Regions from separate parts of the Microbacterium hatanonis genome, predicted to be linked through region 3. Evidence: predicted binding sites of a transcription regulator. Region 3 holds the regulator's gene; each other region holds the start of a gene.

Region 1 (6,954 bases), on a different contig from region 3:
TCTCGAACGTCCTCCCCGCTCTCGTGGGCGCGGGCATCCTCCCGTTCATGTCGGAGATCCAGGCGGGAACGGTGCGCTTCATCCTCGTGGGTGTGGCGCTCATGCTGCTCGTGATCTTCATGCCGCAGGGAATCCTCGGCAACAAGAAGGAGCTGACCTTTGTCAAATAGCGCCTCCCCCAGCGACGCTCCGCTCGAGCCCGCCCCCCTCACCGCGCCCACTCCGCGCGCGAAGGCCACCGGCCTGCACGTCGGAGAGGCCGTCCCGGGCGTCAAGAAGGTCGACCCGATCATCGTGGCCGACGGGATCACCCGGTCGTTCGGGGGTGTGACCGCGGTCGACGTCGAGCACCTCGAGGTCCCCCGCGGCGCCATCACCGCCCTCATCGGCCCGAACGGTGCGGGGAAGACCACCCTCTTCAACCTCCTGACCGGCTTCGACAAGCCCAACAGCGGGTCGTGGACGTTCGAGGGCAAGTCGCTCTCGGGGATCCCCGCCTACCGGGTGTCGCGGATGGGCCTCGTACGCACCTTCCAGCTCACCAAAGCGCTCGGGCTGCTCACCGTGATCGACAACATGAAGCTCGGCGCACGCAAGCAGCGCGGCGAGAACTTCTGGCAGGGGCTCATCCCCGCGATCTGGCGCAAGCAGGACGACGAGATCGAAGAGCGGGCCATGAAGCTCCTCGCGAAGTTCAAGCTCGACGCCAAGGCCGACGACTTCGCCGCATCCCTCTCGGGCGGGCAGCGCAAGCTCCTCGAGATGGCGCGGTCGCTCATGACCGATCCGACCCTGGTCATGCTCGACGAGCCGATGGCCGGCGTGAACCCCGCCCTGACGCAGTCGCTCCTCGACCACATCCTCGACCTGAAAGACCTCGGCATGACCGTGCTCTTCGTCGAGCACGACATGCACATGGTCCGCCACATCGCGGACTGGGTCGTCGTGATGGCGGAGGGTCGCATCGTCGCCGAGGGAGATCCGCTCTCGGTGATGAAGAACCCCGCCGTGATCGACGCCTACCTCGGCGCCCACCAGGACCTCGACCTGGGTGTCGTCACGGGCCGTGTCGCGGTCGTCGATGCCGACCCGACCACCGACGCCGAAGCATCCGTCGACGCCGACGCGACGGTCCTCGTCGAAGAAGGCGTGGCCGAAGACGAAGGGAACCGCGCATGAGCGCCACCGCCACCGCCACGCCCGTCGTGGCCGTCGACAACGTCCACGCCGGATACCTGCCCGGGGTGAACATCCTCAACGGCTGCTCGCTCGTCGCCGAGCAGGGCGAGCTCATCGGCATCATCGGGCCGAACGGCGCGGGCAAGTCGACGCTGCTGAAGGCCATCTTCGGACAGGTGAACGTCCGCGGCGGCACCATCTCGCTCCAGGGCGACGACATCACGGGGCTGAAGGCCGACAAGCTGGTGCGTCGCGGCGTGGGATTCATCCCCCAGACCAACAACGTCTTCCCCAGCCTCACGATCGAAGAGAACCTGCAGATGGGGCTCTACCAGAACCCCAAGATCTACAAGGAGCGGCTCGAGTTCGTCACCGGCATCTTCGCCGAGCTGGGCAAGCGTCTGAAGCAGCGCGCGGGGTCGCTCTCGGGCGGCGAGCGCCAGATGGTGGCCATGAGCCGCGCGCTGATGATGGACCCGAAGGTACTGCTCCTCGACGAGCCGTCGGCGGGTCTCTCCCCCGTCCGCCAGGACGAGGCGTTCATCCGCGTCTCCGAGATCAACAAGGCCGGCGTGACCTGCATCATGGTCGAGCAGAACGCCCGCCGATGCCTGCAGATCTGCGACCGCGGCTACGTGCTCGACCAGGGCCGTGATGCCTACACCGGCACGGGTCGCGAGCTGCTGAACGACCCGAAGGTCACCGAGCTCTACCTCGGCACGCTCGGCGTCTAGCCGTCACGAACCTGCCATCCGGCCCGACAGGGTTCGGATGGCAGTTTCATGCGCGTGCCGCCGCGCCCCGGGGAGGTGCGTGTCGCCTGTCCGCTGCCCTCTGAGCCTGAGTTCGTGCGGGTGCAGGCAGCGCGGTCAGGGCAGAGCGCGGCGTACTCGCCGGGTAGAGCCGCACGCACGGGGAAGGGCCCCGGTCCGAAGACCGGGGCCCTTCCTTTCGAGCGGATGCTGAGGATCAGCCCTCGTATGCGACGTAGTTGTTGTCTTCGCCGAACTCGTAGATGCCGATCGACGCCTCGGTCGGGTCGCCGACCTCGTCGAACGTGATCGGACCCGAGATGCCGTCGTAGTCGGCCGTGCCACCGTCGAGGATGATCGCGGCGCAGTCGGCGTACGACTCGCACTTCGTGCCGTCACCCGAACCGCCGGAGACCTCCTGCAGCTTCGCCGCGATGGCCTCGGAGTCGGTCGAACCGGCCGCGAGGGATGCGAGAGCGAGCAGCACGGTGGCGTCGAACGACTCCGCCGCGTAGCTGTAGTCCTCGAGCGCGGGGCGCCCCTCGGCGGCCTGGAACTCGTCGAGCGCCGACGTGAAGTCGCCGATCGAGTCGATCGACAGACCCGGCAGCGTGCCCTTGGCACCCGTGAGGGAGCCGGCGGGGAACGCCTCGCCGAAGTTCTTCAGGTTGCCGTCGACGAAGTAGAGACCGTCGGAGGGGAACTGACCGAACAGGCTCGGCAGGATCGTCGAGACCTCGTCGAAGGTGATCAGAGCGATCGCATCGGGCGCGGCCGCGAGGACCTCGCTGATCTGCGAGTCGAACGTGGTGTCACCCGTGTTGTAGGTCGACTCCGCGACGACCTCGCCGCCGGCGGCCTCGAAGGCCTCGGAGACGTACTTGGCGAGACCGGTGCCGTACGAGTCGTTCAGAACGATGAGGCCGAGCGTCTGAGCGCCGCCCTCGGCGATGAGGTTACCCAGCACCTCGCCCTGCAGGACGTCCGACGGGGCGGTGCGGAAGTACAGCCCCTTGTCGTCGTAGGTCGTGAACGCGTCCGAGGTGTTAGCCGGGGAGAACTGGATGACGCCTGCACCGACGACCTGGTCGATGAACTGCAGCGACGTTCCCGAGGACGCCGCTCCGATGATCGCCGAGACGTCCTCGCCCAGGAGGCGCGGGATCGTGGTCTCGTAGGCCTTGTTGTCGGTGTCACCGGAGTCGCCGTAGACGGTCTCCAGCGTGAGACCCGTCGTAGCGGTCTCGGCGTTGATGAGGGACTCCGCGTAGGCGACGCCAGCCTCTTCGGGCGGGCCGAGGAAGGCCAGGTTGCCGGTCTGCGGAAGCGCGGTGCCGATCTTCAGCGTCAGGTCTCCACCAACCTCTGCGTTGGGCGACGACGACTCCGCGGTTCCGCCGCCACCGGCACAGCCGGCCAGGACGAGCGCACTGACACCGACCAGGGCGATGCCGCCCAGGACCTTGCCGGCACGCGAACGTGAAATGACGCTCATGTTGCTCCTTGCTGTGAATGATTGCGGGCGCGATTCGGGGACCGGCCCAGTGCCCTAAACCTATTCGGCCGTTCGTCTCGGCAGTGTTGCCGTTCGTTAACGATGTGTAACGCGACCTAATCGTTATGCGCCGACCCTCGCGAAACGTCGAAAGTGCCCGTTTCGGCCGGGCGAGACCCCGATTTCGGGCTCTCCGGGCGGAATCGGGCACATTCGACGGACGCTGCGCGCGGCGCCGCGGCGGAGATCAGGTCAGCTCGGCGACATCCGAGACGGCGGCCCGGCCGCGCCGCGCGGCGATGAGCGAGTCCACGGTCAGGACGGCCAGCGCCACCCACACCAGCGCGAACCCGACCCACCGCTCGAACGGCATGGGCTCGCCGAGCAGCCAGGCCCCGGTGACGAACTGCAGCACGGGCGCGACGAACTGCAGGAGCCCGACCAGGGTGAGGGGCGCGCGCCGGGTGCCCGCCGCGAAGAAGAGGAGAGGGGTCGCGGTGAACACGCCCGCCATGAGCAGAAGCGCCGCATGGCCGGCACCGGCGGTGAAGAGGGTGAGCCCGCTCGTGGCCGCGACGACGCACAGCTGGATGATCGCGATGGGGAACAGCCAGAAGGATTCGAGCGTGAGGCCGCTGACGGCGTCGACGGCCGGTCCGATCTTCTTCTTCACGAGGCCGTAGAGCCCGAAGGAGCAGGCCAGCGACAGCGCGATCCAGGGGAACGTGCCGTAGCCCACGACGATGACGAGCACCGCCACCACGGCGATGCCGATGGCGATCCACTGCGTGATGCGCAGTCGCTCCCGCAGAACGAGGACCCCGAGCAGCACCGTGACGATCGGATTGATGAAGTATCCGAGGCTCGTCTCGATGACGTGACCGCTCAGCGTGCCGAGGAGGAACACCTGCCAGTTGACGTAGATGAGTGCTCCGGCGAGGGCGGTCAGCCCGAGGAGTCGGGGCTGCCGGACGATCCGCCAGAGCGCAGACCAGCCGCGGACGACGAAGAGCAGGATGGCGCAGAACGCCAGGGAGAGCACGATCCGCCAGGCGACGACCTCCCAGGCGCCGGTGGGCGCGAGGGTCAGGAAGTAGAGAGGCAGGAATCCCCAGAGGAGGTAGGCGACGAAGGCGTAGACGCCGCCGATCGCGATCTCACGGGAGGGGGTCCGCGTCGCGGTCAGGGAAGCACCGGCACGGTCGTTCACGCTGCCAGCCTAGGCCCGCGGCGGGGTCAATCCGATCGACCGTCGGCGCCGAAACAATCACGACGGTTCCTTCGTACGCGCCCCTTGCAACGGAGGAACCGCCCCACACGGCACGTGCGTGTGTTCGTCGCGCGCAGAAAGGCCCGGATGCCGAAGCATCCGGGCCTTTCCCGACTCACGAGGAGACGATCAGCGGACGACGACCGCCAGGACGTCGCGCGCCGAGAGCACGAGGTAGTCGTCGGCGCCGAACTTCACTTCGGTGCCGCCGTACTTGCTGTAGATGACGCGGTCGCCGACGGCGACGTCGATCGGAACACGGTTGCCGTTGTCGTCGATGCGGCCGGGGCCGACAGCCACGACCTCGCCCTCCTGGGGCTTCTCCTTGGCGGTGTCGGGGATGACGAGACCACTCGCCGTGGTCTGCTCAGCCTCGACCTGCTGGATGACGATGCGGTCTTCGAGCGGCTTGATGGAAACCGACACGGTCTACCTCTTCTTTCTTGACGCTTCGGTACGGAAGACTCATTAGCACCCACACGGGGAGAGTGCTAAACCCGAGTCTAGGGAAGTGCTGGCACTCTCGCAACGCGAGTGCCAGTGCGCGTCCTGATGTGACCGCGTATTGCATATCGTGCGCCCCGAGCGCTACCCCCCTTTTCTCCTCCGCGGGCGTGTGTAATCATGTCCAAACGACGTCGGAGTCGTAAGGGGCACGATCCGGCACTGGAAGAGAACCCGAAGCTATGGTGCTTCGGTTTCTTGGCGAGGCGTTAGCGCGCGCTCGTCGAGGGGGAATTCGGTTACATGCGTGCTCCATATTTTCTTGCGATCGATGTGGGAATGACTCGGACGGCTGCGGCTGTCTCGCAGCATTCCGGGGGAATGACGACAGTCACTTCGGTGCCCTTGGGAAGGCACTCCGACCATGCGTCGACGGCGGTGTTCGTCGGCGAGAGCGGCCTGCTCTTCGGCGATGCCGCGGAGCGCCGTGGGCTGACACAGCCCGACAGACTCATCCGCGAGTTCAAGAGGCGCGTCGGCGACGACGTGCCCGTCGTCGCGGGCGATCAGAGCTTCACCGCCGAGCAGCTCTACGCGCACGTGGTGACCTGGGTCACCGAGACGGTGATCGAGCGCGAAGGCCGTTCACCGTCGGCGATCAGCGTGACCGTTCCCGCCGCCTGGGGCGAGTACCGCTCCGAGCGCGTCGGCGCCGCCATCGCCCACGAGGGCTGGCGAGATGTGAACCTCATTCCCGAGCCGGAGGCTGCGGCGCGTCACTACGACCACGTCAATCCGCTCGAGACCGGTCGGGCGCTCGCGGTCTACGACCTCGGCGGCGGCACGTTCGACGCCGTCGTCGTGCGCAAGGACAAGAAGGGCGCGCTGCGGATCGTCTCCCCCGCGTCGGGTCTGTCCGACGTCGGCGGCGCAGACTTCGACGACCTGCTCCTGCGGCACGTGATGACGGCCGCGGGGATCTCCGCGGACGTCCTGGCCACCGACCCGGGAGCACGGGTCGCCCTCGCCGCCCTCCGCCGGGAGTGCGTCGATGCGAAGGAGTCGCTCTCGTTCGACTCGGAGACCGTAATCCCCGTGCTGCTCGGGGGGCGCTCGACCTCGGTGCGCGTGACCCGCGCTGAGTTCGAGGCGATGATCGAGGCGCAGATCGAGCGCACGACCGACGCTCTCGAGCAGTCGATCGAATCGGCGTCCGTCCGCGCGGATCGCCTCGACGCGATCCTCCTCGTGGGCGGTTCGTCGCGCATCCCCCGCGTCGCCCAGCTGCTCTCCGAGCGCGTCGACGTCGCGATCGCCGTCGACGCAGACCCGAAAGCCGTCGTCGCGTTCGGTGCCGCTCGCGCCGCGGCCGCCGAGTTCGAGGGCGAGGAGCTCCCCCCGGCACTCGCCCGCGCGCAGGCCGACCCCGCCGAAGAGCTGTCGACGCTGCTCGACGATGCCCGGCACGTACCCGCACCCCGGCCTCAGCAGAAGTCTCGCGTCCGCTGGTTCGGACGCGGACCCGCCGCCGCGGCCGTCACGGTGGGCGTCGTCGTCCTTGCGGCGGGTGTGACGCTCTCGGGCGTCGCCGCCCTGGCGGGCAATGCCGATCAGCCGGTACTGGCCTCCGGCTCGGGCGCCGCGTTCTTCAACGACGCCCTCGCCGCCGGCAGCCTCTCCGCGATGGGTTCCGACGATGAGATCGTCGAGACGCCCTTCGGCGTCAACGCACCGATCAGCGACGTCCCGGTTCTCGAGATCGCCGCGCCGTCCTCACCCAACAACTCTGCGCAGAAGCCCAAGACGAACACCTC
Region 2 (6,954 bases), 1.0 Mb from region 3:
TAGCATCCGTCCCGTGGGACGACTGACATACAACAACGACGCGAAGTCCAGCTACGACATCCCCGACGAGATCCTGTTGCCGCTGCGCATCGTGGTGGCCACCAAGCTCCGACGGTCCGAATCGTTCATGCTCTCCGTGGGGCTCGAAGGAACCGGGGGCTACCGCAGCCTGTGGATCGCGCCGTCGGTGCCGCTCGTGATCCAGGTGTACGCGGCACGCCTCGACAAGATCGACCGCGAGGTGCTCGACAAGATGCTCGACGAGGCATACAGCCCCAACGGGTTGGACCTCAGAGGTTTCGTCGGGTTAGTGCATGGAGCCGGTCGGCGCAACGGCGGGTCGGGAGCGGACGGCCTCGTCCACGCTTGAGGGATGCGCTGCATCACCTATGCCGGAGAAACCGTCCTCACCACCGATGACGTGGCCCAGGCCCTCGTCACACTGACCGCCGCCGTCGCGAACGACGGCCAGGCCGAAGCGGTCCGGATCCCGATCGTGATCGAAGACACCGGAGAGCACAGCGAAGCCGAGCTCGTCATCGGGGTGGGCAACGACGTGCTGTCGGCGCCGACCGACTGGGACGGCGAGGCGCCCGACTTCTCCGACGCCGCGGTTCGCCTGCGAGCTCACCGCAGCTTCCCTCGCCGGGCCGACAGCGCCGACGAGACGCAGGCCGGAGACCAGCACGTCTCCGACGCCCACTGGGACATCGAATTCGACGGGTTCCGCACGTCGTGAGCGCGTGACCCGAGCGAGGCGCCCTGCGCCGACGGGTCAGCGCTCCGGGGTGCGGAGCACGCTCACGGCTGAACCACGCCGAGATGCGCGAGGGAAGCCGAGCAGCGTGACGATGCCCGCACTCAGCAGTGCCGTTGCCATCCACACGGGCGCGGTGTCGACGACGCCGCCCGATTCGGCGAGCCGAGCGGGGTCGGTCGAAGGGCCCGCCTCGACCGCCGGTGCCGGCGTGGGGACGGCCGTGGAGTCGGGCGGCGACGGCTCGGGGTCGGTGAGCGCGCGCGGCGGGACGATGAAGGAGGTGACGTTCGTCGGCGAGGCGCACTGCGCCGTCAGCACCACCGAGCCCTCATCGCCTTCGGGGGCCTCCTCGCGGAGCCAGACCGCGACGGCTTCTGCCCACGGGATGCTCGCCTGTCCGGTTTCGTCGGTGGCCACAGTCGCCGTGAATATGGGAGTGGTCACGACGGGGCCGTCGGGGTCGGCCGAGACCGGCGCGGCGTACACCGCGCTGAAGACGATCTCTTCGCGACAGAATCCGACGACGGCCGGAGGGGGAACGACCCCCGACCTCAGTGACGTCACCGTGGTGTCCCCGGCCACCTGGAGCTCGAGCACCGCGGAGCGGATCTCCAGCGAGGCCTCCGACACCGGTCCGGCGCACGAGGCGAAGACCGTCACGGTGCCGCCCGCAGGAGCACCGGAGAACCGCAGCCAGGGCGACACCGACGACGCGGAGAGCCGGGCGACACCGTCGCGCGAGGTCACACCCAGCGCGAGGTCGTCGATCTCGCCGCGATCGTAGGCGAAGCGCAACTCCACCGGCTGATCCTCGTCGCAGCCGCGCACTTCGATGTCTCCGGCGGCGTCATCGGCGAACAGGTCCTGGACGAACACCGTCTCCGACGTGCTCACGCTCAGCTCGGTCGCTGCCGACGGTGCGGGAGCCGCCACCGCCACCATCAGTGCGCCGGCGACCACGGCACTCCACAACATCGGCGTCATCATCGACCTCATCCCGGAGCGGTGGCCCCTCTCGGGATGCTACCGCGCGTGGTCGCAGGTCGTCGGCGTGATCTCGCCGCTAGGAGTCTTCCCCGCGACCCTTCTTACGGACGGGCATTCGCGAGAGGTGGCGGGTGGCGTCGACGACCTTGCGGCGCGCCTCGCGTTTCACGGGAGGCTTGCCGCCGACGTACAGCCAGCCCAGCAGCTCCTCGTTCTTCTCCAGGCCGTGCGCCTTCGCGACCGCCTTGCTGCGGGTGTAGTCGCCGGTGCGCCAGAACACGCCCCAGCCGGCGTCGTCGAGCAGGAGGCTCAGCACGTGGGCGACGCCGGAGGCGACGGCCTCCTGCTCCCAGCGGGGCACCTTGCTCTTGCGGTAGCTGGCGACCACGGCCAGCAGCAGCGGTGCGCGCATCGGCTTGGACGAGACGCCCTTGTGCCCGGTGGCCTTGTTCATCGCCCGGCCCAAGACCTCGCGGTCGTCGCCGCGCAGCTCGATGATGCGCCACGGCCGGAGGGACGAATGGTCGGCGACACGCCCCGCCGCCGAGACGAGAGCCTCCAGCTCGGCGCGCGTCGGTGCCACGTCGGTGACCTTCGACCACGATCGACGAGAACGGACGGCCTCGAGTGTCGCGCTCATGCGTCGTCGCCGGGCGTGAACTCCAGCGCGAGCGAATTCATGCAGTAGCGGTCGCCGGTGGGCGTGCCGTATCCGTCGGGGAACACGTGGCCGAGGTGCGAGCCGCAGTTCGCACAGCGCACCTCGGTGCGCACCATCCCCAGCGTGTTGTCGGCAATGAGCTCGACCGCCTCAGGACGCACCGATTCGTAGAAGCTCGGCCAACCGCAGTTCGAGTCGAACTTCGTGCCGCTCTGGAAGAGTTCGGCTCCGCACGCGGCGCAGGCGTAGAGTCCGGCGCGCTTCTCGTCGAGCAGTTCGCCCGTCCAGGCGCGCTCGGTGGCGGCCTGACGGAGCACGGCGTACTGGTCGGCGCCGAGCTCTGCGCGCCACTCCTCGTCGGTCTTGCTGACGGCGTATGTCATCTGCGGATCCTTTCCACGTCTATTCAACCCGATGCCGCGCGGTGCGGGCCCGGCGTTGCCGCGAAGATGGGGGAGTGGATCAGGATGCTGCGACCGCCCTCGACGTCGCGATCGGCGCGAGGTACCGCCGATTCGCCGAGGTCGAGGCGCCGGGTCGCTCCGCCCTGTACGCCGACTGGGCGGCGGGGGTCGCCTCCGACGCCGAAGTGCGGGAGGTGCTCGCGCGGATCCCCGAGACCCATCGTCAACCTCCTCTGGTGTTCGCCGTGACACGTCTGCTCGGGGCGCCCGAGAGCGACTACCGCGCGTGGGCGAGGTGGCTCGCCGCGCACGCCGCCGTCGTCGTCGCCGAGTGCTCGGCGCGCAGCATCCAGACCAACGAGCCGCTGCGCTGCGCGGCGCTGCTGCCGGCGCTCTCGCTCGTCGACGGCCCGATCGCTCTGCTGGAGGTGGGGGCGAGCGCCGGTCTCTGCCTCTATCCCGATCGATACTCATACCGCTACGCGACCGACGACGGGATCGTGGCGCTCGACCCCGCCGCGGGCGTCAGCGCCGTCGTGCTCGAGAGCGCCCTCGTCGGGACGCCCCCGTTGCGCATGCCCGAGATCGTCTGGCGGGCGGGGATCGACCTGCACCCGCGAGACGCGCGCGATCCCGACGACCGCCGCTGGATCACGGGGCTCGCGTGGCCGGGGGAGACCGGCCGCGCGGAGCGGATCACCGCTGCGCTCGACATCGCCGCGGCCGAGCCTGCGCTGATGGCCGCGGGCGACGCATCCGGCCTCCTCGCGGAGATCGCCGCTCTCGCCCCCCGCGACGCCACTCTGGTCGTCACGACCCCGGGCGTGCTCGCGCACGTTCCCCGTCGCGACCGCGCGGCGATGATCACCGCCGCGCGCGCAGCCGGACGGTGGGTCACGATCGATGAACCGGGACTGCACGACGGATGGACGGCCGTACCCGAGCCGTGGCCGGGCAGGTTCGCTCTCGGTCTCGACGGCGAGATCGTGGCCTCGGTCGATCCGCTCGGCGCGAGCGTGGAGTGGCTGCGCGGAAACTCCGCGACACGGAGCTAGCGTGAGGGGGTGCCCCTCTCCGACCGCGACCGCGCCCTGCTCGCCTTCGAGGCCGAATGGCGCCGGCACGACGGTTCGAAGGAAGAGGCGATCCGCGCCGACCTGGGCATGCCGCCGGCGCGCTACTACCAGCTGCTCGGACGACTGATCGATACGGCTGACGCGCTCGAGCACGATCCGATGCTCGTGCGACGCCTTCGCCGACTCCGCGAGGCGCGGGAGGCGGCGCGCGCCGCCCGGGTGACGCGCACGGCGTCACGCTGACGGGTCTGCTGGGCGCTGGCGGGTAGCATCGTCGGGTGCCGAACCCGACGTATCCGCGAGACCGCTTCGACGACCTCGCAGACGAGACCGGCCGTGTCGGAGCGCACCGTTCCGAGAACCCCCGCCTGCGCGGCGGCGTGATCCTGCTGTGGGCCGTGGTCGCGACCATCGTGCTCGTCGCGGCCGGGATCTTCGGCTCGCTGGTGGTCTCCGGGCGCATCGCGCTGTTCCCGACGACCGCTCCGACGGCGGCACCCCTTCCCGAGGTGGCTCCCGTCGTCGACACCACCTCCACGGTGATCGTGCTCAACGCGTCCGGGCAGCAGGGGCTCGCCACCCAGACCAAGGATGTCCTGGTCACCGCGGGCTGGAACGCCGAATCGGTGCTGCCGGGTGACGCGGGCGGGTCGTTCGAGACGACCACCGTCTACTACTCGCAGACCGACGACGAGGCGGCGGCGCTGGGGGTGGCCGATGTGATCGGCGGTGCGCAGGTCGCGCAGAGCTCGCAGTACGACGCCTATCCGGTCGAGGACAATCCCGCCACCGAGGCCGACGAGACGCAGGCGGTGCGCTTGGTGGTCGTGATCGGAACCGACCGGGTCACGGGAGCGACTCCCGCCTCCTGACGCCCGGTTCGCGGGGCCTGTGTTTCCGGCGCGTAAACACTTGGATGCACGCGTGTCACAGTATGCCTCCGGACGGTGATCGGCCGGGCGGGCCGTGCCTAACATGGGGCTCGTCGCACAGCATCAGGAGAGTCGCATGACCCAGGGCACCGTCAAATGGTTCAACGCCGAAAAAGGCTTCGGCTTCATCACCGCGGGTGATGGCCAGGACGTCTTCGTCCATTACTCGAACATCGACATGACCGGCTTCCGCGTCCTCGAGGAGGGCCAGGCGGTCGAGTTCACGGTGGGCGCCGGACAGAAGGGCCCCCAGGCCGAATCGGTGCGCGTGGTCTGACCCGTCACCCCACGTCTTCGCCGCAGCATCCCGTCTCGGATGCTGCGGCGTTTCTCTTTGCGTCGGGGACCCTCCCCGCAGCTTGCACTCCCTAGGGGAGAGTGCCAAGATGGGATTAGCACTCGACTTCGTTGAGTGCTAAAGACTCTGTCTACCCAACGTCCGGGAGGGACGACAAAACATGGCAAAAATCATCGCTTTCGATGAGGAGGCCCGTCGCGGTCTCGAGCGCGGCCTCAACATTCTCGCCGACGCCGTCAAGGTGACGCTGGGCCCCCGTGGCCGCAACGTCGTGCTCGAGAAGAAGTGGGGCGCTCCCACCATCACGAACGACGGCGTCTCGATCGCCAAGGAGATCGAACTCGACGACCCGTTCGAGAAGATCGGCGCCGAGCTCGTCAAGGAGGTCGCCAAGAAGACCGACGACGTCGCCGGTGACGGCACGACGACGGCCACGGTGCTCGCTCAGGCACTCGTCCGCGAAGGCCTGCGCAACGTCGCAGCCGGCGCCGACCCCATCTCGCTCAAGAAGGGCATCGAGAAGGCCGTCAAGGCCATCACCGATGAGCTCCTCGCCAGCGCGAAGGAGGTCGACGGCAAGGCTCAGATCGCCGCGACCGCATCGATCTCGGCCGCTGACCCCGCCATCGGCGAGCTCATCGCCGAGGCCATCGACAAGGTCGGCAAGGAAGGCGTCGTCACCGTCGAGGAGTCGAACACCTTCGGCACCGAGCTCGAGCTCACCGAGGGCATGCGCTTCGACAAGGGGTACATCAACCCCTACTTCGTCACCGACCCCGAGCGCCAGGAAGCGGTCTTCGAAGACCCCTACATCCTGATCGCGAACCAGAAGATCTCGAACATCAAGGATCTCCTCCCGATCGTCGACAAGGTGATCCAGGAGGGCAAGGAGCTCCTCATCATCGCCGAGGACGTCGAGGGCGAAGCTCTCGCGACTCTGGTGCTCAACAAGATCCGCGGCATCTTCAAGTCGGTCGCCGTCAAGGCTCCCGGCTTCGGCGACCGTCGCAAGGCGCAGCTGCAGGACATCGCGATCCTCACCGGCGGCCAGGTCATCACCGAAGAGGTCGGCCTCAAGCTCGAGAACGCCACGACCGACCTGCTCGGCCGTGCGCGCAAGGTCATCATCACCAAGGACGAGACGACCATCGTCGAGGGTGCGGGCGACTCGGCTCAGATCGAGGGTCGCGTGACCCAGATCCGCCGCGAGATCGAGAACACCGACAGCGACTACGACCGCGAGAAGCTCCAGGAGCGCCTCGCCAAGCTCGCCGGCGGCGTCGCCGTCATCAAGGCGGGTGCGGCGACCGAGGTCGAGCTCAAGGAGCGCAAGCACCGCATCGAAGACGCCGTTCGCAACGCGAAGGCCGCCGTCGAAGAGGGCATCGTCGCCGGTGGTGGCGTCGCCCTCATCCAGGCCGGCAAGGTCGCGCTGGCGACCCTCTCGCTCACGGGCGACGAGGCGACCGGTGCGAACATCGTGCGTGTCGCGATCGAGGCTCCGCTCAAGCAGATCGCGCTGAACGCCGGTCTCGAGCCCGGCGTCGTCGCGAACAAGGTCGCGGAGCTCCCCGTCGGACACGGCCTCAACGCCGCGACCGGCGAGTACGGAGACCTCTTCGAGCAGGGCATCATCGACCCGGCCAAGGTCACGCGCTCGGCGCTGCAGAACGCAGCATCCATCGCGGGCCTGTTCCTCACGACCGAGGCCGTCGTCGCCGACAAGCCCGAGAAGGCGGCGGCTCCGGCCGGCGACCCGACCGGCGGCATGGACTTCTGATCCACGCTCGATAGTCGAAAAGAACGGCCCCTCCACTTCGGAGGGGCCGTTCTTTC
Region 3 (6,954 bases):
CGCGCGGCGCCGCGACCTCTGGCTCATCAGCGACGAGGTGTACGAACGGTTCACGTGGGGCCGGGCACATGTCAGTCCCGCCGGCTTCGACACGGACGGCCGCGTCTTCACCGTGTTCTCCACCTCGAAGACCTATGCGATGACGGGTGCCCGGGTCGGTTGGCTGCTGACTCCACCCGGCTGGCAGGACGTCATGCTGCGCGTGCAGGAGGCGTCGATCAGCTGCGTCGACACGCCCGCCCAGTACGCCGCGCTCGCGGCGATCGATGGTCCGCAGGACGCCGTCTCGGATGCGGCCGCCCACTACGCGGCGAACCTTGCGGCAGCATCCGCTCTGCTCGACGAGCGTGGGTTCCGCTACCTGCCTCCGACGGGCGCCTTCTACCTCTGGATCGACGTGTCGCATGACACCGCAGGCGACGTGACGTCCTGGTGCATGCGCTTCCTCGACGAGCAGGGAGTGGCCGTCGCTCCGGGCTCGGCGTTCGGGTCGCAGGGCGAGGGATGGATCCGGATCTGCCTCGCGAGCGACCTCGACGGCCTCCTCGAAGGGATCCGCCGACTGCCTGCGCCCGCGAACATGCTCGGTCGCCCGTAGAATCGACGGAACATGTCACCGCGCGCACTCCAGTCTCTCGAGCCCTCCGCGACCCCGCCGGAACTGATCCGCAACTTCTGCATCATCGCCCACATCGACCACGGCAAGTCGACGCTGGCCGATCGGATGCTGCAGATCACCGGCGTCGTCGCCGACCGCGACATGCGGGCGCAGTACCTCGACCGCATGGACATCGAGCGTGAGCGCGGCATCACGATCAAGAGCCAGGCGGTTCGCATGCCGTGGGCGTTCGAATCGCCCGCCAACGCGTTCGCTCTCAACATGATCGACACGCCGGGTCACGTCGACTTCACGTACGAGGTGAGCCGCTCGCTCGCCGCGTGCGAAGGGGCCGTCCTCCTCGTCGATGCGGCGCAGGGGATCGAGGCGCAGACGCTCGCGAACCTCTACCTCGCGCTCGAGAACGACCTCACGATCATCCCGGTGCTGAACAAGATCGACCTCCCCGCCGCCGACCCCGACAAGTTCGCCGCCGAACTCGCGGGCCTCATCGGCGGTTCGCCCGACGACGTGCTGCGCGTGAGCGGCAAGACCGGCCAGGGCGTCGAAGAGCTGCTCGACCGGATCGTCCGTGACATCCCGGCGCCGAAGGGCGACCCGGATGCCCCCGCACGGGCGATGATCTTCGACTCGGTCTATGACGCCTACCGCGGTGTGATCACATACGTGCGAATGATCGACGGCAAGCTCGAGCCGCGCGAGAAGATCCAGATGATGTCGACGCGTGCGACCCACGAGACCCTCGAGATCGGCGTGTCGAGCCCGGAGCCCACGCCGTCGCGAGGTCTGAGCGTCGGCGAGGTCGGCTACCTGATCACCGGTGTGAAGGACGTGCGGCAGTCGAAGGTCGGCGACACCATCACCACGCATCGATCTCCCGCGACCGAGGCGCTCGCGGGCTACACCGATCCGAAGCCGATGGTGTACTCGGGCCTGTATCCGATCGAGCAGAGCGACTACGCCGACCTGCGCGAGGCGCTCGACAAGCTCAAGCTCTCCGACGCGTCGCTCGCGTACGAGCCCGAGACGTCGGTAGCCCTCGGGTTCGGCTTCCGGTGCGGGTTCCTCGGGCTCCTCCACCTCGAGATCATCACCGAGCGGCTCGAACGCGAGTTCGGTCTGGAGCTCATCGCCACGGCTCCGAGCGTGGTCTACGAGGTCACGACCGACAACGGCGAGACCGTCACCGTGACCAATCCCAGCGAGTACCCCGATGGTCGCGTCTCCTCCGTGCAGGAGCCGATGGTCAAGGCCGCGATCCTGCTGCCGAAGGACTACGTCGGCACCGTGATGGAACTGTGCCAGCAGCGGCGCGGGTCGCTCCTCGGCATGGATTACCTCAGCGAGGACCGCGTCGAGATCCGGTACAACATGCCTCTCGGCGAGATCGTGTTCGATTTCTTCGATCAGCTCAAGAGCAAGACCCAGGGGTACGCCAGTCTCGATTACGAGCCCTCGGGTCAGCAGAGCGCCGACCTCGTCAAGGTCGACATCCTGCTGCAGGGCGAGAAGGTCGACGCGTTCTCCGCGATCGTGCACCGCGAGAAGGCCTACGCCTACGGCACGCTGATGACCGAGCGCCTCCGCAAACTCATTCCTCGTCAGCAGTTCGAGATCCCGATCCAGGCAGCGATCGGCGCGCGGATCATCGCACGCGAGAGCATCCGCGCCATGCGGAAGGATGTTCTGGCCAAGTGCTACGGCGGCGACATCAGCCGCAAGCGCAAGCTCCTCGAGAAGCAGAAGGAGGGCAAGAAGCGCATGAAGACCATCGGTCGCGTCGAAGTCCCCCAGGGCGCGTTCATCGCAGCCCTCTCGGGCGACGTCGAGGAAAAGAAGTAAGGCTGAGGTCATGCGTCGCGGAACCTTCAAGGACGAGACGGTGGACTATGCCGCCGTCGGAGCCACCCAGGCCTCCGACCTGATGCAGTACCCGCCCGAGCGCTCCGTGCCGGCGGAGGAAGCGTGGCGGATCGGCAGCGGCGAGGACCGCTTCACGGTCGCGGGAGAGGCTCTGCTCAGCTGGTCGGCGCAGCGCGAGGGCGGTCTCACTCTCGCCGACGTGCGTCCGGCCGCAGGTCCGTCGTACACGGGCGTCGGGTACGACGGCGAGGGCAGGCCCATAGCCCCCAGTCGGCTCGAGTCCGACCAGCGTTTCGCCGCCGACGGCACACCGTTCGTCGGTCCGGGCACCACGGTGCACCTGCACGGCCACGCCGGGCGATACCGCGCCGACGCCGAGGCGCGCGTCATCTCGGTCATCGAAGAGCCGCGTCGCGTCGGCTTCGCCCTCGGCACGGTCGGCGGCTCCGTCGTCAGCGGCGAAGAGCTCTTCCTGCTCGAATGGCGCGACAACGACGAGGTCTGGTTCACCGTGCGCGCCTTCGACCGTCCGGTGGCGTTCCTCTATCGGCTGTTCCCGGCGATGGTGCGTCAGCGCCGGCGTGAGCTGTTCTCGCGGTACCTGCGAGCGATTTCTCCGATGTACACGACGCCCGCCTGATGGGCTCGGCCCTCCCTCTCGGCGATCCCGCACCTCCCGACGGCGCCCTCCCCGACGACCTCGGTCATGATCCGTCGACGCCGTTCGGGGTGTACCTGCACGTGCCGTTCTGTCGGGTGCGGTGCGGATACTGCGATTTCAACACCTACACCGCGACCGAGCTGCAGGGTGCGCGACAGGATCAGTACGCCGACACGGTCGGCCAGGAGATCGCTCTCGCCCGTCGCGTGCTCGGCGATGCCGGTGCGCTCCGCCCCGCGCAGACGGTGTTCTTCGGAGGGGGCACCCCGACGTTGTTGCCGGCCGGCGACCTCGGACGGATGCTGGCCGGGGTGACCGACGCCTTCGGCCTCGCCGACGGTGCGGAGATCACCGTCGAGGCGAACCCCGACACCGTGACCCCCGCGGTCGTGCGAGAGCTCGCAGCATCCGGAGTGACGCGCCTGTCGATTGGCATGCAGTCGGCGAGACCCCACGTGCTCGCCGCGCTCGACCGCACGCACGACCCGGCGAACGTCGCGACCGCGGTGGCGGCCGCGCGCGATGCCGGCCTCGCCGTGAGCGTGGACCTCATCTACGGCGCTCCCGGTGAGTCGCTCGACGACTGGCGCGCATCGCTCGAGACCGCCGTCGCGCTCCACCCCGATCATCTCTCGGCCTATGCGCTCATCGTCGAAGACGGTACGAAGCTCGCCCGCCAGATCCGTCGCGGAGAAGTCGTCGCGCCCGACGACGATCTGCAGGCCGACATGTACGAACTGGCCGACGATCTCCTCGCCGCCGCGGGGTTCGACTGGTACGAAGTCTCGAACTGGGCGCGCGACGACACCCGGCGATCACGTCACAACCTCGCGTACTGGCGCGGAACCGACTGGTGGGGGTTCGGGCCCGGCGCCCACAGCCACGTCGCGGGTCTGCGGTGGTGGAACGTGAAGCACCCCGCCGCGTACGCCCAGCGGCTCGCGCTCGGGGAGTCGCCCGCGGCAGCGCGTGAGCGTCCCGATGCCACGGCTCGGCGACTCGAGTCCGTGCTGCTGCGCTCGCGTATTCGCGAGGGGCTTCCCTTCACCGAGCTGACCGACGAGGGTGTTCGCGCCGTGGCGTCGTTGGTCGATGAGGGACTCGTCGCGGCGGAAGGCGCCGGTGCCGGACGGGTCGTGCTGACTCGCCGCGGCCGGCTGCTGGCCGATACGGTGGTGCGCACGCTCACGGCGTGAGCTCGGGGCCCCGCGCGACCCGATCAGCTAGAATTGGCACTCACGGCGCGCGAGTGCCAATCCGACCCACGACAGCGACAGAGCGGAGGGGACCATGGTCAGCGAACGCGGACTCCAGGTGCTCCGTGCGATCGTGCAGGACTACGTCGACACGCGCGAGCCCGTCGGGAGCAAGGCAATCGTCGAGCGCCATGCCTTCGGTGTGTCGGCCGCCACCATCCGCAACGACATGGCGCTCCTCGAAGACGAGGAGCTGATCGCCGCCCCCCACACCTCGTCGGGGCGCGTCCCCACCGACAAGGGCTATCGCGTCTTCGTCGACCACCTCGCCGATCTGCGTCCGCTGAGCCCCGCGCAGCGCAGCGCCATCGCGTCGTTCCTCGACGGCTCGGGCGACCTCGACGATCTGCTCTCGCGCACGGTGCGCGCTCTCACGCAGCTCACCGGGCAGGTCGCGATCGTCCAGTACCCGTCGTTCGCCCGCGCGAACGTCACCCACGTCGAACTCGTCGATCTCGGCGGCGGGCGACTGCTCGTGATCGTCGTGACCGACACCGGCCGGGTCTCGCAGCGCATCGCCCTCGTGCGCGAAGAGCCGAGCGAGGCCGACCTCGCCCAGCTGCGAGCTCGGGTCTCCTCGGTCGTCGTCGGGCACCTCGTCGGCGACGCCACGCAGCGGATCGCAGACCTGCTCGCCGCCTCGATCGTGCCGGCGACGGGAACGGATGCGGCGGCCCACGCCATCTTGAGAGTGCTCGCCGAAGAACTCGAAGAGTTCCGCCAAGACCGTCTCGTGATGGCCGGAGCGGCGACTCTCGCTCGTCGCGAGTCCGATTTCCGGGGCAGCATCTACCCGCTCCTCGAGGCGATCGAGGAGCAGGTCACGCTGCTGAAGCTCATGACCGAGATGGTGGTCGACGCCAAGGGACTCGCCGCGAGCATCGGGCGGGAGAACGAACCGTTCGGCCTCATCGAGGCGTCCGTCCTCGCGAGTGATTACGACGCATCGGGCACAGGCGCGCGGGTCGGGCTGCTCGGCCCGACGCGTATGGACTACCCCTCGCATCTGGCGGCGGTCCGAGCCGTCGCCCACCATCTGACCAGGATGCTCGAAGACGACGAGAACGCCCGCTGACGCGGGCTCCGTTCCATTGACGATCCCCGCCGCGTGCGGGCAGGAAGGCGAATGTGGCTGACCACTACGAGGTTCTCGGTGTCGCGCGCGACGCGAGCTCAGACGAGATCAAGAAGGCATACCGCCGTCTCGCGCGCGAGCTGCACCCCGATGTGAACCCGGGCGCCGACGCGTCCGAGCGGTTCAAGCTCGTCACCCACGCGTACGACGTGCTGAGCGACGCCGAGCAGCGTCGCCGCTACGACATGGGCGGCGACGGCGGTGCATTCGGCGGAGCCGGGGGAGCAGCCGGTTTCGGCGGCTTCAGTGACATCTTCGAGACGTTCTTCGGGGGCGGAGGCGGAGGCGGAAGCCGTGGTCCGCGTCCGCGCTCGCGTCGCGAACGCGGACAGGACGCCCTGGTGCGGGTCACGCTCGAGCTCGACGACGTCGTCTTCGGCGTGCACCGCGACCTCGAGGTCGACACCGCCGTGCTGTGCGAGACCTGTCAGGGAGCCTGCACCCAGCCCGGCACCTCGGAGGTCACCTGCGACATCTGCCATGGCAGCGGGCACATCCAGCGCACCGTGCGCAGCCTCCTGGGCAACGTCGTCACGAACCAGCCGTGCGGAACGTGCCAGGGACACGGCACGACCATCCCCTACCCCTGCGCGACCTGCCAGGGTCAGGGGCGCGTGCGCGCTCGTCGCACCGTGTCGGTGGACATCCCGGCGGGTGTCGAGACAGGCCTGCGGCTGCAGCTGCCCGGCTCCGGCGAGGTCGGACCCGCCGGTGGGCCCAACGGCGACCTCTACCTCGAGGTCACGGTTGCTCCTCACGAGACCTTCAGCCGCGACGGCGACGACCTCCTGGCGACCCTCGAGGTGTCGATGTCGGACGCCATCCTCGGCACGAACACCACCATCGACGCCCTCGACGGCTCGGTCGATCTCGAGCTGCGTGCGGGCATCCAGGGCGGCGACGTGCTGACGATCAAGGGCCGCGGGATCACCCCGCTGCGGGGAACCCAGCGCGGCGACCTCCGCATCGGGGTGCACGTGGTCACACCGACCAGGCTCGACGCCAAGGAGCGCGCTCTCATCGAGGACTTCGCCAAGCGCACGAAGGCCCCCGCACCGCACCTGGCCGAGTTCCACCAGGGCCTGTTCGCGAAGCTGCGCGACCGCTTCCGCAACGTCTGACCGTGGCGCTGCACTTCCTCTCCGACGCCGCGACGACGGCTCAGCCCGGCGATGACGTCGTCCTCGAGGGCGCCGAGGCCCACCACGCAGCATCCGTTCGACGTCTTCGGATCGACGAAGAGGTCACGGTCGGCGACGGCCGGGGCGTCTGGCTCACCGGGCGCAGCACGGCCGTCAGTCCTCGCGAGGTGACGGTACGAGTCGATGCTCGCCGGGACGAGCCGGCTCCGAGCCCGCGAGTGATCCTCGTGCAGGCTCTCGCGAAGGGGGACCGCGACGAGCTCGCGGTGCAGGCCGCG

Evidence for each region. Region 3 encodes HrcA, which represses chaperone genes, less so after heat shock. Its sites were predicted from a motif close to TTNGCACTCGNNNNNNNCGAGTGCNAA; they were not measured.
Region 1: groES (co-chaperone GroES) is a predicted target of HrcA. The motif match lies at 5,211-5,237, and genes of this name have one in related genera.
Region 2: groL (chaperonin GroEL) is a predicted target of HrcA. The motif match lies at 5,213-5,239, and genes of this name have one in related genera.

What each region holds. Positions count from the first base shown of each region.
Region 1 covers NZ_VRSV01000002.1:1,385,944-1,392,897, reverse strand. The annotation lists gene FVP77_RS16615 (branched-chain amino acid ABC transporter permease) at 1-170, shown strand, start outside; gene FVP77_RS16610 (ABC transporter ATP-binding protein) at 244-1,179, shown strand; gene FVP77_RS16605 (ABC transporter ATP-binding protein) at 1,176-1,913, shown strand; gene FVP77_RS16600 (ABC transporter substrate-binding protein) at 2,149-3,426, opposite strand; gene rarD (EamA family transporter RarD) at 3,674-4,612, opposite strand; gene groES (co-chaperone GroES) at 4,826-5,122, opposite strand; gene FVP77_RS16585 (Hsp70 family protein) at 5,522-6,954, shown strand, end outside.
Region 2 covers NZ_VRSV01000001.1:434,772-441,725, forward strand. The annotation lists gene FVP77_RS02100 (DUF7882 family protein) at 14-370, shown strand; gene FVP77_RS02105 (hypothetical protein) at 374-739, shown strand; gene FVP77_RS02110 (hypothetical protein) at 776-1,735, opposite strand; gene FVP77_RS02115 (nitroreductase family protein) at 1,824-2,387, opposite strand; gene msrB (peptide-methionine (R)-S-oxide reductase MsrB) at 2,384-2,791, opposite strand; gene FVP77_RS02125 (DUF2332 family protein) at 2,866-3,867, shown strand; gene FVP77_RS02130 (DUF3263 domain-containing protein) at 3,877-4,131, shown strand; gene FVP77_RS02135 (LytR C-terminal domain-containing protein) at 4,167-4,760, shown strand; gene FVP77_RS02140 (cold-shock protein) at 4,897-5,097, shown strand; gene groL (chaperonin GroEL) at 5,279-6,898, shown strand.
Region 3 covers NZ_VRSV01000001.1:1,459,044-1,465,997, reverse strand. The annotation lists gene FVP77_RS07050 (pyridoxal phosphate-dependent aminotransferase) at 1-598, shown strand, start outside; gene lepA (translation elongation factor 4) at 611-2,461, shown strand; gene FVP77_RS07040 (DUF1990 domain-containing protein) at 2,472-3,122, shown strand; gene hemW (radical SAM family heme chaperone HemW) at 3,122-4,339, shown strand; gene hrcA (heat-inducible transcriptional repressor HrcA) at 4,434-5,474, shown strand; gene dnaJ (molecular chaperone DnaJ) at 5,528-6,655, shown strand; gene FVP77_RS07020 (16S rRNA (uracil(1498)-N(3))-methyltransferase) at 6,658-6,954, shown strand, end outside.